Regions from separate parts of the Streptomyces sp. NPDC008317 genome, predicted to be linked through region 1. Evidence: riboswitches for the same ligand, from Rfam matches in the RefSeq annotation. Region 1 holds a riboswitch; the other holds the start of a gene.
What was found. A riboswitch is a leader RNA that binds a small molecule or an ion and turns the genes downstream of it on or off. The one in region 1 is predicted to bind cobalamin.
Positions count from the first base shown of each region.

Region 2: another riboswitch for cobalamin. It lies ahead of metE (5-methyltetrahydropteroyltriglutamate--homocysteine S-methyltransferase); the one in region 1 lies ahead of ACFY9V_RS05385 (cobalamin biosynthesis protein).

Region 1 covers NZ_JBIBFQ010000002.1:52,437-59,958, reverse strand. The annotation lists gene ACFY9V_RS05390 (cobyric acid synthase) at 128-1,669, opposite strand; gene ACFY9V_RS05385 (cobalamin biosynthesis protein) at 1,666-2,751, opposite strand; cobalamin riboswitch at 2,911-3,040, opposite strand; gene ACFY9V_RS05380 (hypothetical protein) at 3,156-3,431, opposite strand; gene ACFY9V_RS05375 (inorganic phosphate transporter) at 3,486-4,736, opposite strand; gene ACFY9V_RS05370 (class II aldolase/adducin family protein) at 4,933-5,595, shown strand; gene ACFY9V_RS05365 (prolyl oligopeptidase family serine peptidase) at 5,780-6,895, shown strand; gene ACFY9V_RS05360 (hypothetical protein) at 7,064-7,522, shown strand, end outside.
Region 2 covers NZ_JBIBFQ010000003.1:633,052-640,573, reverse strand. The annotation lists gene ACFY9V_RS12440 (LCP family protein) at 1-965, shown strand, start outside; gene ACFY9V_RS12435 (TerD family protein) at 1,118-1,693, shown strand; gene ACFY9V_RS12430 (undecaprenyl-diphosphate phosphatase) at 1,863-2,708, shown strand; cobalamin riboswitch at 2,849-3,071, shown strand; gene metE (5-methyltetrahydropteroyltriglutamate--homocysteine S-methyltransferase) at 3,236-5,545, shown strand; gene ACFY9V_RS12420 (hypothetical protein) at 5,802-6,155, shown strand; gene ACFY9V_RS12415 (Gfo/Idh/MocA family oxidoreductase) at 6,192-7,289, opposite strand; gene ACFY9V_RS12410 (alpha/beta fold hydrolase) at 7,286-7,522, opposite strand, start outside.

The DNA.
Region 1 (7,522 bases):
TGCGGCCGGCCGGCCGCCCCGGAGAAGTCCTTACGGGTGCCGCCCCGGCCGTCGTTCCTGCCGTTGCTCCGGCTGTTGTCCTGGCCGTCGTCCCGGCTGTTGCCCCGGCCGTCGTCCCGGTTGCCCTTCACGGCGCGCCCGGTGGCACGAACGGCAGGTCGGGCGGCGGCCCCTGCTCGATCAGCCGCAGCAGCGCGCCGGTGTCCGCGTGCTCCTCGATCAGATCGCCCAGCCGGTCCAACTGCGCCTCGCGCAGCGCCCCGAAGGACGTGTCGTGCGCCGGGACGAAGCGCCGTCCGGCGGCGGCGGCCACCCGGCGCAGGAACGCCCGGCGGAAACCGTCGCTCTCCAACGAGCCGTGCCAGTGCGTGCCCCACACCGCGCCGACCCGGCAGCCGTCGAGGAACTCCTCGTCACCGCCCAGGACTTCGGCCACCCCGTGGTGGATCTCATAGCCCTCGACGCGCTCCCCGTACGCCGTCCCGACCGGCCTGGCCAGCGTCTTCGCGGCGGCGAAGCGCACCCGGACCGGCAGCAGGCCAAGACCGGGGACGGAGCCCGCCCGCGACTCGACGTCGTCCTCGATGCGGTCGGCCAGCATCTGGAAACCGCCGCAGACACCCAGCACCGGACGCCCCTCGGCGGCCCGCCGTACGACGGCGTCGGCCAGGCCGCGCTCACGCAGCCACTCCAGCGCCCGCACGGTGCCGCGCGTGCCCGGCAGCACCACGAGGTCGGCGTCGGCCAACTCCTCGGCCCGGTCCACGAACCGCACCACCACCCCCGGCTCCGCCGCGAGCGCGTCCACGTCCGTGAAGTTCGACATCAGCGGTACGGCGGCCACCGCGACCCGCAGCAACTCCGCGCCGTGCGGCGGCGCGACCACCGATTCATGGGCGGCGCGCGGCGACACGCTCCCCCGAACTCCGCCCCGGGGGACCCCCAGCCCGTCCTCCTCGTCGATGCCCAGGCCGTGGGCGAACGGCAGCACGCCGAGCGTCGGCCGGCCGGTCAGCTTGTGCAGCATGTCCAGACCCGGCCGGAGCAGCGAGACGTCACCGCGGAATTTGTTGACCAGATAGCCCGCGACCAGCGCCTGGTCCTCGGGCGCGAGCAGCGCCGTCGTCCCGAAGAAGGACGCGAAGACGCCGCCGCGGTCGATGTCGCCTACCACGACCACCGGCAGTCCGGCCGCGCGGGCCACGCCCATGTTCACGATGTCGGTCCTGCGCAGATTGATCTCGGCCGGGCTGCCCGCGCCCTCGCAGATCACCGCGTCGTACCGGCCGCGCAGCTCTTCGAGGCAGCCGGTGACCGTGCCCAGCAGATCGGCCTGCCGTCCGCCGTGGTAGCCGCGCGCGCTCAGTTCGCCCACGGCCTTGCCCAGCACCACGACCTGGCTGCTGCGGTCGCCGCCCGGCTTGAGCAGCACCGGATTCATCAGCGCCGACGGCTCCACGCGGGCGGCCTGCGCCTGCATCGCCTGTGCCCGGCCGATCTCAGCGCCCTCCCGCGTCACGAACGAGTTCAGCGACATGTTCTGCCCCTTGAAGGGGGCCACGCGTATGCCCTGCCGCACCAGCCACCGGCAGATCCCCGCCGTCACCACGGACTTGCCCGCGTCCGAGGTCGTCCCGGCGACCAACAGGCCGCCCCCGAGGGCCGTCACGAGGTCCCCCCGGCGCCGGAGAGGGACCGCGCCCGGCGCGACACCGTCGGACTCCACCCTCGTGCGTCCCGCCGCCGCGGCGGACGTACCCCCACGCCGACGGCACGTCCCCCGAAGGGCCGTTCCCCCGGCCGGCCGTGGCCCGGCGCCGAGCCGCCCCGTATCGCCGCCGTCAGGACGGAGAGCGCCGCCGCGGCGGCCGAGACCCGCCGCGACAGCCGGACGGCCCTCGCGATGTCGGCCGGGGCCGGGGCCGGGTGTTCGGCGCCCAGGACGGCGCGGTGTTCGGTGCGGCCGGCGTAGGAGAGGGTGCCGCCGAGACGCAGGCGCAGGGCGCCGGCGAAGGCGGCTTCCACGGGTCCCGCGTTGGGGCTGGGGTGCGCGGCGGCGTCCCGGCGCCAGACGCGCAGGGCGGTACGCGGCGAGGGCCCGGCGAGGACGGCGAGCGCGGCGGTGAGGCGGGCGCCGGGGTAGCCGACGACGTCGTCCAGCCGCGCGGCGGCCCAGCCGAACCGCAGGTGGCGCGGCGACCGGTGACCGACCATCGCGTCGAGCGTGTTGACGGCGCGGAAGCCGACCAGCCCCGGCACCCCGCCCCACGCGCCCCACACCAGGGCCCCGACGACCGCGTCCGAGGTGTTCTCCGCGACCGACTCGACCACGGCGCGCGCGATCCCCGCCGCGTCCAGGGAATGCGGGTCGCGTCCGCACAGGTGCGGCAGCCGGGCGCGCGCCGCCTCGATGTCCCCGGCGTCGAGCGCGGCGGCGACGGCCCGCGCCTCACGGGCCAGTGACGTCCCGCCCAGCACCGACCAGGTGGCGGCGGCGGTCAGCGCGACGCGGAGCGCGACGGAGGACCGTACGGCCCGGTCGGCCAGCGCGGCGGCACCCACCGCGCCCCCGGCGCACAGCACGGCGTACACCGCCCCACTGCCCCGGTCGTCACGCCACATCCGGCGCTCCAACGCGCCCGCCGCGCGCCCGAACACCGCGACCGGATGGCCGCGACGCGGGTCGCCCGCGACGAGATCGCCGAGAAAGCCGAGTGCGGCGCCGTACGCGAACACGCGATCGGCACGCACCGGTTCAGCCCGCGTCCACGCCGTCCAGGTGAAGTGCCGGACAGGGTGGCGTACTTGTGCGCACCTGCGTGCGGTGGTCCGTGACGAGTCGAGCGCAGCCGGGCATGGCAGAGGTCCTCACTCAGGGTCCGCGCCCTGGTTCGACGTGACCGGCGGTGAGAGTCTCCTGGCTCCCGGATCTACGCACTCCCGGCCTTCCAACCGGATTTCCGGCCGTGACGTACGGGTTGGGAGTGCACTCCCCGGTGACAGTGGCGGGACCGCGCCGGATTCGCACCGGACTTCCTCTCCTGCCGCCGCATGGCCTCCGCAGTCCACCACGTGCGCGCAGGCAGGTCAACTCACCGTTGACCTGGGAAGACGGAGTGTGGCGAGGTCCACATCCGCCGCCGAAACCCGTGAGTTCAGGCCACGATCAGATAGATGCCGTACGAGACCGCCGCGGCGCACACGGCGAAGCAGGCGTAGCCGCCGGTCCGGGCGAGCAGGGCGCCCCCGTGCGAAACGGAGCCGGACCCGGCTGCGGCGGGGGAGCCGGAGCCGGAGCCGGAGTCGGACGCCGGAGCGGAGCCGTGCTTGGTGAGGCCGACGATGCCGAGGGTGAACAGGCCGACCAGGCCCACGGTCGCCACGAGGGTGACGCCGAAGACCGTGCCGAGCGCGTGCCAGTCGATGCTCATGAGGGGGTCCCTGGGTCCTTGAGGTAGAGCGGGGAGGCGCGGGGGAGGGGCAGGTCAGGCCGTGGCGGGTGCGCCGGGAACGGTGTCGGAGGGGGCGCCGGGCGCGACGGTCCCGGCGGGCGGCGGGATGACGGCCGCGATGGCCGCGGTGACCGCGCCCTGCGGCTCGACCGCCGCGTCCGGACCGGCGGCCGGGTCGCCGTCCAGGTCGTTGACGTTGGCGTGCGTGACCGGCTTGCGGCGCGACGCCGTACGGATGACCGCGCACACGGCCAGGCCGAGGACCGCCACGGCGGTGACGCCCCAGGTGCCCTCGTCGGCCAGCAGCGCGGCGCCGGCCGCGACCAGGCCGGCGGCGGGCAGCGTGAGCCCCCACGCGGCGACCATGCGGCCCGCGGTGCTCCAGCGGACCACCGCGCCCTTGCGGCCGAGGCCCGCGCCCATCACGGAGCCGGAGCAGACCTGCGTGGTGGACAGCGCGAAGCCGAGGTGCGAGGAGGCGAGGATGGTGGCCGCGGCGCCGGTCTGGGCGGCGAAGCCCTGCTGCGGCTGGATGTCGGTGATGCCCTTGCCCATCGTGCGGATGATCCGCCAGCCGCCGATGTACGTACCGAGCGCGATGGCGCTGCCCGCCGAGACGATGACCCACAGCGGCGGGTCGGCGTGCGGGGCGACGACGCCGCCGGTGATCAGCGCCAGCGTGATGACGCCCATCGTCTTCTGCGCGTCGTTCGTGCCGTGCGCGAGCGAGACCAGGCCCGCGGAGGCGATCTGGCCCGCCCGGTAGCCCTTGGAGGTGGCCTCGGGGTCGGCGTGGCGGCCGATCCGGTAGGTGAGCCGGGTGGCGAGCGTGGCGGCGAGACCGGCCACGATCGGCGCGGCGACGGCCGGGATGAGCACCTTCATGACGACCGCCTCGCCGTGCACACCGTGGGTGCCGACCGAGACGAGGGTGGCGCCGATGAGGCCGCCGAACAGGGCGTGCGAGGAACTGGACGGGAGTCCGGCCAGCCAGGTGAGCAGATTCCAGACGATCGCGCCGACGAGCCCGGCGAAGATCACTTCCGGTCTGATGCCGGAGGACTCGTCGATGATGCCGCCGGAGATGGTCTTGGCGACCTCCACCGAGAGGAAGGCGCCGACGAGGTTGAGCACGGCGGACATGGCCACCGCCGTCTTTGGCTTGAGTGCGCCGGTCGAGATGGTGGTGGCCATCGCGTTGGCGGTGTCGTGGAAACCGTTCGTGAAGTCGAACACGAGTGCGGTGACGATCACGATTCCGATCAGGAGCGTGATGTGTTCCATGTACCCAGGCATTCGTTTGATCGGACAGTGGCGAGGCGACCGTACGGAGAGCGGATGAACGGAAGATGAACTGACGGCGGCTTTGTGGTGCCGGAGCGGTCGGGCGGCCTCAGTCAGTATCAAGCCGATCCGGCCGATCGGACCCCTCGGGGAGGCGATCCGCGCCCGCCGGGGGCCGGGCGGTGATAATGCCCGTGTGCAGGACTCCTTGGAGAAGGCTTGGTCGGACGTGGTGGACACCGCCCGGCGCACGGTCGCCGACGGGCTGGTGGTCGGCACCTCGGGCAATGTCTCGGCCCGCGTCGGCGATCTCGTGCTGGTCACCCCGACCGGCGTCCCCTACGACCGGCTCGGCCCGGCGGACGCCGTAGTGGTGGATCTCACGGGCCGCCGCCTCATGGGGGAGCTGCGGCCGACCAGCGAACTGCCCATGCACCTGGCCGTCTACCGCGCCACCGACGCCCGCGCGATCGTGCACACCCACGCCGCGCACGCCACCGCCGTCTCCACCCTCGTCGACAAGCTGCCCGTCATCCACTACATGGCGGCGGCCCTCGGCGGCCAGGTCAGGGTCGCGGACTACGCCACCTACGGCAGTGAGAGGCTGGCCACCGCCGTCCTCAAGGCGCTCCGCGACCGCACCGGCTGCCTGATGCGCAACCACGGCACCCTCGTGTACGCCGACACCCTCGACAAGGCGTACGACAACACCGCCCAGCTGGAGTGGATGTGCCGCGTCTGGCTGCTGGCCGGATCGGCCAACGGCCACGAGCCCCGTACGCTCCCCGGCCGCGAGCTGGCCAAAGTCGCGGAAAAGCTGCGCGGCTACGGGCAGGGCGCGCCGGAGCCCGCCGACTAGACGACTCGGGCCGCCGCTTCTCCACCGTCTCCACACACGCTTCTCCACACACGCTTCTCCCCGCGCCCGCCGCGCCCGGCCGCCCCGCACCCGCCGTCCGCCCCCCGTACGCCACTCGCCCCTACGTCACCCGGCCGCCGCCGTCGCCTGGCCGCTTTCGGCCGACGCGTTCACACTGGAAGAGATGCGTACCCGAACCGCGGTGGCCATGGCAGCCACCACCGTGCTGGGTGCCGGAACGGCCGCGCTGGCGGCCGGCCGGTACGGATCCCGCTTCGCCCTGAGGCCGTCGCTGAGAGGCCCGGTGCCCGAGGGCGACGTGACGCTGCACAGCGTGACCGCGGACCAGGTGGTGCTCACCCGCACCCTGTCCTCGGCCCGCCCCGGCGTCTGGGGCCTGACCGGCGACGATCTGCACGCCGCCGTCGGCGACGTGCTCGACCTGACCCCGTACTCGGTGACCCGGCGGCTGCTGAGCGTCCAGCACGGCGCCCTCACCCCCGGCGCCCGGGTCCGGCTGACCCCGCAGGCGTGCGCGGGCGACCCCGGCAGCGCCCTCGGCCTGGACCACACCGAGGTCCTGCTGCGCGGCGAACTCGGCCCGCTGCCCGCCTGGTTCGTGCCCGGCGCCCGCGACACCTGGGTGATCGCGGTGCACGGCCTCGGCGCCACCCGCGAGCACCCGCTGAACGTGGCGACCGCCCTGCACGCCCACGGCCTCCCGCAGCTCCTGCTCGCCTACCGCAACGACCCCGGCGCCCCCGCGTCCCCCGACGGCATCGGCCACCTCGGCGCGACCGAATGGCGCGACCTCGACACGGCGATGCGGTACGCGGTCGAGTACGGCGCCCAGCGGCTGGTGCTCTTCGGCTGGTCCACCGGCGCCACGATGGCCCTGCACGCGCTGGCCGGGTCCCCGGTACGCGACCGGGTCAGCGGCCTGGTGCTGGACTCGCCGGTGCTCGACTGGGAGGCCACCGTCCGCGCCGCCGCCGAGTCCAACGGCGTCCCCGACGCGCTGATGCCGCTCGCCGTCCGCGCCGCCGAGGGCCGTACCGGCCTGCTCCCCGAGCCGGTCGCCGCCGCGGCGGACCCGGCGCGGCTGACCGTTCCCACCCTGCTCGTGCACGGACCGGGCGACACCCTCGCCCCGTGGGCCGCCTCCCGCGAACTCGCGGCCCTCCGAGCCGACTTGGTGACCCTCCACACCGTGCCCGACGCGCCGCACGCGGCGATGTGGAACGTCAACCCGGCGGACTACGAGGAGACGTTGCGGCGATTCCTCACACCACTGATGTGACCGGTGTCAAGACCGCCCCATCAGGGTGAGAGCCGCCCCGGAAACCCCCGCTGAGCTGCGATAACGCGCGCCCGAAGGGGCCCGGAAGAGCGCCCCCGGGGCACCCTTGTAGATCATCGGGCCGGGTTCCGTTTGGGATTATGGGCGCTCACCGGAGAGACTTCTCCAGTGACGTCCCGTAGCCCGCGAGACACTCCGCTCCGCCTTGTCCCCCGACGGCCGCTCACCGCCGCCCGCCGGACCGCAACGACGCGCCGGTCCAGACCCCCGCGGCCGCCCGAGGGCACGCCGCCGCTGCCGCAGCTCGCCCGGCTGGCCCGCGCCGAACTGGCCGACGCCGCACGGCTCGCGCGCTGGGCCGGCACCGGCCCCGGCACCGCGGGACCGACCGGCATACTGCCCGACGACGCCGCCGCGCAGGCCGCAGCGGCGCTCGACCTGACCCGGCCCCAGATCCGTACCGCATGGGACCGGGCGCGGCTGTCGGGGCTGATCGAACTGCACGGCGGCACCGCACGGCCCGGCTGGCGGCTGCGGGCCTGGGACACCGACGACACCGCCGTGCTGCGCGGCTGGGTCGCGCTCTTCGACGCCTGGTCGCTGGCCCACCCCTTCCTGCCGGGCCCG
Region 2 (7,522 bases), on a different contig from region 1:
ACACCTACTCGCATCTGAAGCTCTCCCGGGGCACCCACACCCTCAAGGGCGTCGGGGCGCTGGAATTCCTCCGCTCGCGGCACGGCTTCGGCGACGGCAGCGACCTCGGCCGTACGTACGCGCAGCACATCTACCTCAGCTCGCTGATCCGCAAGTTCAAGAGCGCGGGCACCCTCACCAACCCGGCGGCCGTCTACAAGCTCGCCAACGCGGCGACCAAGGCGCTGACCGTCGACACCGGCCTCGGCAGCATCAGCAAGCTGGTCGGCCTGGCCTCCGACCTCGACAAGGTCCCGTCCAAGCGGATCACCTTCACCACCATGCAGACCGGGCCCGACCCGACCGACCCCAACCGGGTGGTGGTCGGACCCGGCGCGAAGACGCTGTTCGCCACCATCGCCAACGACCAGTCGCTGACCACCGCCTCGGGCGGCACGTCCGCCGCGGCCTCGGCGACCGCGTCGGCGAGCCCGACCGCGACGTCCGTCCCCGCCTCGGCGATCACCGTACGGGTGCGCAACGGCACCGGCATCGGGGGCCGCGCGTCCGAGATCGTCGACACCCTGACCGGCAAGGGCTTCAACCCGGCCACCGCAGGCGGCAACGCCCCGGCACCCGCCGCCACCACGACCCTGACCTACGGCCCCGGCCAGCGGTCCGAGGCGGGGACCGTCGCCCGTACGCTCGGCATCGCGACGTCCCACCTCAAGGAGGGCGCCGTCGCCGGGCTCACCCTCGTGATCGGGGCGGACTGGCCGAGCGGCACCACCTTCCCCGGCGGGAAGTCCTCCGCGCCGCCCGCCGACACCAAGGTGGCGCTGGGCAACTCCCACGCCCAGACCGCCGACGACTCCGACACGTGCGCCAAGGTCAGCCGCTACCGGACCGTCCAGATCAACCGGGTCCCGATGACGCCGACCCAGGCGTACGCCGCCGCCCGTTCCAAGCCCGACTCGGACGACTGACCCGCGCACACACCCGTAACGCTTAAGCTGTTACGCAACCGTGGAACTGTCGTGGCGCGCACGCCGTTGACCTGGCAGACGCGCGCGGACGACGACATACCGGCGATCGACAACCGACTACCGACAACCCCCAAGCAACCGGAGGTAATTTCGTGGGCGTGACTCTGTCCAAGGGCGGCAATGTCTCTTTGAGCAAGGAAGCTCCCGGACTCACCGCGGTCACCGTCGGCCTGGGGTGGGACGTACGGACCACCACGGGCGCCGACTACGACCTGGACGCGTCCGCGCTGCTGTGCGACGTGGGCGGGAAGGTCCTCAGCGACCAGCACTTCGTGTTCTTCAACAACCTCGGCAGCCCTGACGGCTCCGTGGTGCACAGCGGCGACAATCTGACCGGTGGCGGCGACGGCGACGACGAGCAGATCAAGGTCAGCCTCGCCACCGTGCCCCCGCAGGTCGACAAGGTCGTCTTCCCCGTGTCGATCTACGACGCCGAGAAGCGCGGCCAGAGCTTCGGCCAGGTGCGCAACGCGTTCATCCGGATCGTGAACCAGGCCGACGGGCGGGAGCTGGCCAGGTACGACCTGACCGAGGACGCCTCGACCGAGACGGCTATGGTCTTCGGAGAGCTGTACCGCAACGGCGCGGAGTGGAAGTTCCGCGCCATCGGCCAGGGGTACGCCTCGGGCCTGGCGGGCATCGCCACCGACTTCGGCGTCAACATCTGACGTGGGTGCCGGCGTCACCACCTCTGACGCCGGCCGCCGCGTCGGCCGCTGACGTCCTCGGCCGGGCCGGGGCCGCCCGCATTCCCTTCGGGCGTCCCCGGCCCGGACTCCGCACGCCGTCGCCCGCTTCACCCACCCTCCCCTCGAACTCTCCCCGGAGCACCCCGCCGTGTCCTGGTTCACCGCCGCTGTCCTGGGCCTTGTGCAGGGTCTGACCGAATTCCTGCCGGTGTCGTCGAGCGCGCACATACGCGTGGTCTCCGTCCTCGCCGGATGGGACGACCCCGGAGCGGCCTTCACCGCGGTCACCCAACTGGGCACGGAGACCGCCGTGCTGATCTACTTCCGGCGCGACATCGCCACCATCGTCAAGGCGTGGACCGCGTCGCTGTTCCACCCCGAGCGCCGCAAGGACCACGACGCGCGGATGGGCTGGTTCGTGATCGTCGGTACGGTCCCGATCGCCGTCCTGGGCGCGGCATTCCAGCACACCATCGAGAACGGCCTGCGCGACCTGCGGATCACCGGCACCGTCCTGATCCTGTTCGGACTCGTCCTGGCGGTCGCCGACCGCACCCGCGCCGTGCGCCGCCCCAAGCCGATCACCGAGCTGACCTTCCGGCACTCCCTCTGGTACGGCCTGGCGCAGTCGCTCGCCCTGATCCCCGGCGTCTCCCGCTCCGGCGGCACCATCAGCGCCGGACTGTTCCTCGGCTACAGCCGCGAGGCCGCCGCGCGCTACTCGTTCCTGCTGGCCATCCCCGCCGTGCTGGCCTCCGGCGGCCTGGAGCTGTTCAAGCTCGGCAGCGGCCCGGCGCCCGCCTGGGGCCCGACGATGCTGGCGACGGTCATCGCCTTCGCGGTCGGCTACGCGGCCATCGCCTGGTTCCTGAAGTACATCTCCCACCGCAGCTTCACGCCGTTCGTGATCTACCGGGTGCTGCTCGGCGTGGTCATCATCGCGCTGGTGGCGACGGGCGCGGTCGCGGCGGGCGCGGGCGCCACCTCCGGCTAGAGCGCGCACCGGGCCAGGACCGGGTCAGGGCTGGGTCAGGACCGGGCCAGGGCCGCGTCATGGCAGGGCCAGGACCGGTTCAGGGCCGGGGCCGCCGTCCGGAATGTGGTCCGACGTGACCGGAGCGTGGTCCGCGCTCTAGCCTGGCCGGTGCGACAGGTTCGCGTCCGTCAGCCAGGCGGTCGCGTCGCAAGAGGGAACCCGGTGCGAATCCGGGACTGCCCCGCAGCGGTGAGTGGGAACGACCGCCGTCATACGCACTGGGTCCGACGTACCGGACCTGGGAAGCGACGGTCAGTAGGTGTCCGCCTCAGGCGGACGTGCCCGCGAGTCCGAAGACCTGCCCGTCGCCCGTACGCGACCGTTCGCGTACGGATATCCCGGTGACCTCGTGGGCGGGTCGGCGTGCATATCGGACGGACCGGTGCCATTGCGGGGCACTGTGGGTCCGTCGGGTCTGTCACCTCCCTTTCGCGCTCGCGTCCCGTCGCCGGGAGGCCAGGAGTCATCTCGCGAAGGAGATTTCCGTGACAGCGAAGTCCGCAGCCGCGGCAGCACGGGCCACCGTGTACGGCTACCCCCGCCAGGGTGAGAACCGTGAACTGAAGAAGGCCGTCGAGGGCTACTGGAAGGGCCGCGTCACCGCCGACGCCCTCCGGCAGACCGCGGCGGACCTGCGCCGCTCGAACTGGCGGAAGCTGGCCGAGGCGGGCGTCCACGAGGTGCCGACCGGCGACTTCTCGTACTACGACCACATGCTGGACACCAGTGTCATGGTCGGCGCCGTCCCCCCGAGGCACCGGTCGGCCGTCACCGCGGACGCGCTCGACGGCTACTTCGCGATGGCCCGCGGCACGCAGGACGTGGCGCCGCTGGAGATGACCAAGTGGTTCGACACGAACTACCACTACCTGGTCCCCGAACTGGGCCCCGACACCGTCTTCACCGCCGACTCCGCCAAGCAGGTCGCCGAGTTCAAGGAAGCCGCCGCACTCGGCCACACCGCCCGGCCCGTCCTGGTCGGCCCGGTCACGTATCTGCTGCTCGCCAAGCCCGCCCCCGGCGTCGCCGCCGACTTCGAGCCGCTGACGCTGCTCGACCGGCTGCTGCCCGTCTACGCCGAAGTCCTCGCCGACCTGCGCGCCGCGGGCGCCACCTGGGCGCAGCTCGACGAGCCCGCGCTCGTCCAGGACCGCTCCCCGGCCGAACTGAACGCCGTCGCCCGCGCCTACCGCGACCTCGGCGGCCTCACCGACCGGCCGAAACTGCTGGTCGCCTCGTACTTCGACCGGCTCGGCGAGGCGCTGCCCGTCCTGGCCAAGGCCCCGGTCGAGGGCCTGGCGCTGGACTTCACCGACGCCGCCGCCGCGAATCTGGACGGCCTCGCCGCCGTCGGCGGACTGCCGGGCAAGCGGCTCGTCGCGGGCGTCGTCAACGGCCGCAACATCTGGATCAACGACTACGAGAAGTCGCTGGCCACCCTCGCCACCCTCCTCGGCTTCGCCGACCGCGTCGACGTGGCCGCGTCCTGCTCGCTGCTGCACGTCCCGCTCGACACCGCGCCCGAACGCGACATCGACCCCCGGATTCTGGGCTGGCTCGCCTTCGCCGCGCAGAAGACCACCGAGATCGTGACGCTCGCCAAGGGCCTGGCCGAGGGCACCGACACCATCGCCGCCGAGATCGCCGCCAACCGCGCCGCCCTCGCCTCCCGCGCCGCCTCCCCGATCACCCGCGACCCGGCCGTACGCGCCAGGAGCGCGGCCGTCACCGACGCCGACGGGCGCCGCTCCCAGCCGTACACCGAGCGCGCCGCCGCCCAGCGCGCCCGGCTCGGCCTGCCGCTGCTGCCGACCACCACCATCGGCTCGTTCCCGCAGACCGACGACCTGCGCGCCGCCCGCGCCGACCTGCGGGCCGGCCGGATCGACACCGCGGGGTACGAGGAGCGGATCAGGGCCGAGATCGGCGAGGTCGTCTCCTTCCAGGAGAGGACCGGCCTCGACGTGCTCGTGCACGGCGAACCCGAACGCAACGACATGGTGCAGTACTTCGCCGAGCAGCTCACCGGCTACCTCGCCACCCGGCACGGCTGGGTGCAGTCCTACGGCACCCGGTACGTGCGCCCGCCGGTCCTGGCCGGGGACATCTCCCGGCCGGAGCCGATGACGGTGCGCTGGACGTCGTACGCCCAGTCGCTCACCGACCGCCCGGTCAAGGGCATGCTCACCGGTCCCGTCACCATGCTGGCCTGGTCCTTCGTCCGCGACGACCAACCGCTCGGCGACACCGCGCGGCAGGTCGCGCTCGCCCTGCGCGACGAGGTCACCGACCTCGAGGCCGCGGGCACCTGCGTGATCCAGGTCGACGAGCCCGCGCTGCGCGAGACCCTGCCGCTGCGCGCCGCCGACCGGCCCGCGTACCTGGACTGGGCCACCGAGGCGTTCCGGCTCACCACCGGCGCCGTCGCTCCCGGCACCCAGATCCACACCCACATGTGCTACGCCGAGTTCGGCGACATCGTCCAGGCCATCGACGACCTCGACGCCGACGTCATCAGCCTGGAGGCCGCCCGCTCCCACATGCAGGTCGCCACCGAACTGGCCGCGCACGGCTACCCGCGCGAGGCGGGACCCGGCGTGTACGACATCCACTCGCCGCGGGTGCCCGACGCGGCGGAGGCGGCCTCGCTGCTGCGCGAGGGCCTGCTCGCCATCCCCGCCGAGCGGCTGTGGGTCAACCCCGACTGCGGCCTGAAGACCCGCGGCTGGCCCGAGACGAAGGCGTCGCTGGAGAATCTGGTGGCGGCGGCCCGTACGGTGCGCGCCGAGCTGTGAGGCTCCGGCCGACGGCCGCGTGACGCGGTCGCGACGGCAGGGAGGGACGCGCGGAGCCTTCGCCGTCTCTCCCGGCCGGGCGCGCCGCCGCCTGTCCCGGCTCGACGCGGTGTGCGTACGGCGCGTGCGGCGTATGCGACGCGTACGGCCCGTATGGCCCCTCCGGCCCGTATGGCGAGGCCCTCCCGGCTCCCCGCGCGCACGCCGGGCCTACAGTCATGTGCGGTGGTGGTTCGTCAGCGGGGGGAGTACGGCGATGCGCGGCGCGACATGGGGATGGCGGACCGTCCAGGGCCTGTACATGGCGGTCGTGGCCGTCCTGGCGGTGCTCGGCGCCGTCACCGGGACGAGCCTTCCTTACCTGCTGGCCGTGGCCGTGACCCTGCCCTTCGGGATCGCGGCACTGGTCCTCGTCTACGGCGGCTACGCGCTGCTCAAGGGGGTGGGCGGGCTGTGGGCGTCCACCACGAACGCCGACGGCGACGACGCCGCCTGGCTCAGCGCGGGCAGTGCGACGCTCAATGTCGTCCTCCTGATCGCCGCGGCCCTCGCCAACGTCCTGCTCCTCGAGTACCTGCGCCGCCGGAGCCCGCGCACCGCCCGGCGGTGAGGGCGCGGCGCGCGGGCCGGGGGAGCGCGGGAGCCGTCAGGAAGAGGGCGGGGCGCCCCACCAGGACCGGTGGAAGGGGTCGTCCGCGCCGATCGAGCCCCGCGGGACCGGGCGGCCGGTCGCGGCCGACTTGTAGAGGGCGGTGACGAATTCGGTGGTGCGGCGCGCGTCGGCCGCCGTGTGCTCGGGCGGCTCGCCCCGCCGCATCCGCGCGACCAGGTCCGCGAGCTGCGGCGCCTGGTGCGCGGGCACCTCGGCGCCGATGGTGTCCCAGCCGGGCGTGGACGGCGGCCGGTCGGGCGCGGGGGTGAACGTCCAGTGCTCGTTGCCGTACGCGTACAGGTGGCGCAGCTCCGTACTGGCCCGCGCGCAGTCGATCCGCAGATACGACTCCTGGCGCGCCGACACGACGCTGTTCACGATCGACGCCTGCGCGCCGGAGGCGAAGGCGACATGGGCGAGGGACACGTCCTCCGTCTCGATGTCCCGGTCGACCGTCGCGATCCGCGCGCTCACCTCCGCCCAGTCGGGCATCAGCCACAGCATCAGGTCCATGGCGTGGATGCCCTGCGTGACGGTGGCACCGCCCAGTTCGGTGGCGCGCCGACCGCGCCACGGGGCCGCGTAGTAATCCGCGCCCCGGTACCAGGTGGTCTGGCACAGCGCCAGCAGCGGCGGCCCGAGCACACCGTCGCGCAGCAGACCGCGTACGTGCGCGGCGCCCGACCCCGCCCGCCACTGGAAGACCGGCGCGCAGCAGCGGCCCGTCGCGCGCTCCGCGGCCAGAATCCGGTCGTGGTCGGCCAGCGAACCGCACAGCGGCTTCTCGCAGTAGACCCAGGCACCCGCCTCCAGCGCGGCCACCGTCAGATCGGTGTGGGTGAACGACGGGGAGCAGATCACCACCAGGTCGGGCCGTTCGACGGCCAGCAGTTCCAGCGGGTCGTCGTAACCGCGCGCGATGCCGTGCCGCGCCGCGAAGTCCCCGGCCCGCGCCGGGTCGGAGTCCGCGACCGCCACCAGGTCGAGCTGCCCGGACAGCGCCCGGATCGCGGGGACATGGGCGTCGTCGGCGATGCTGCCCGCGCCGATCAGCGCCGTACGGTACGGAAGGTCTCCGGCCGGCCGGGTCATACGGTGCCCCCCTGGGCCGTCATGCCGCGCGCGAGCCACCGCGCGGTCACCGCGATCGCCTCGGGCTCGTGCTCGGGGGAGTGGAAACCGTGGCCGGCGCCGGGCAGCGGGCGGAATTCCCAGTGCGGGACCGTCGCCGCGACGTCACGGGCGATGTCGAAGGAGACGCAGTCGTCGCGGTCCCCGTGCAGGACGAGGGCGGGCGGGCCGCCCGCGGTGTAGGCGTCGATCGG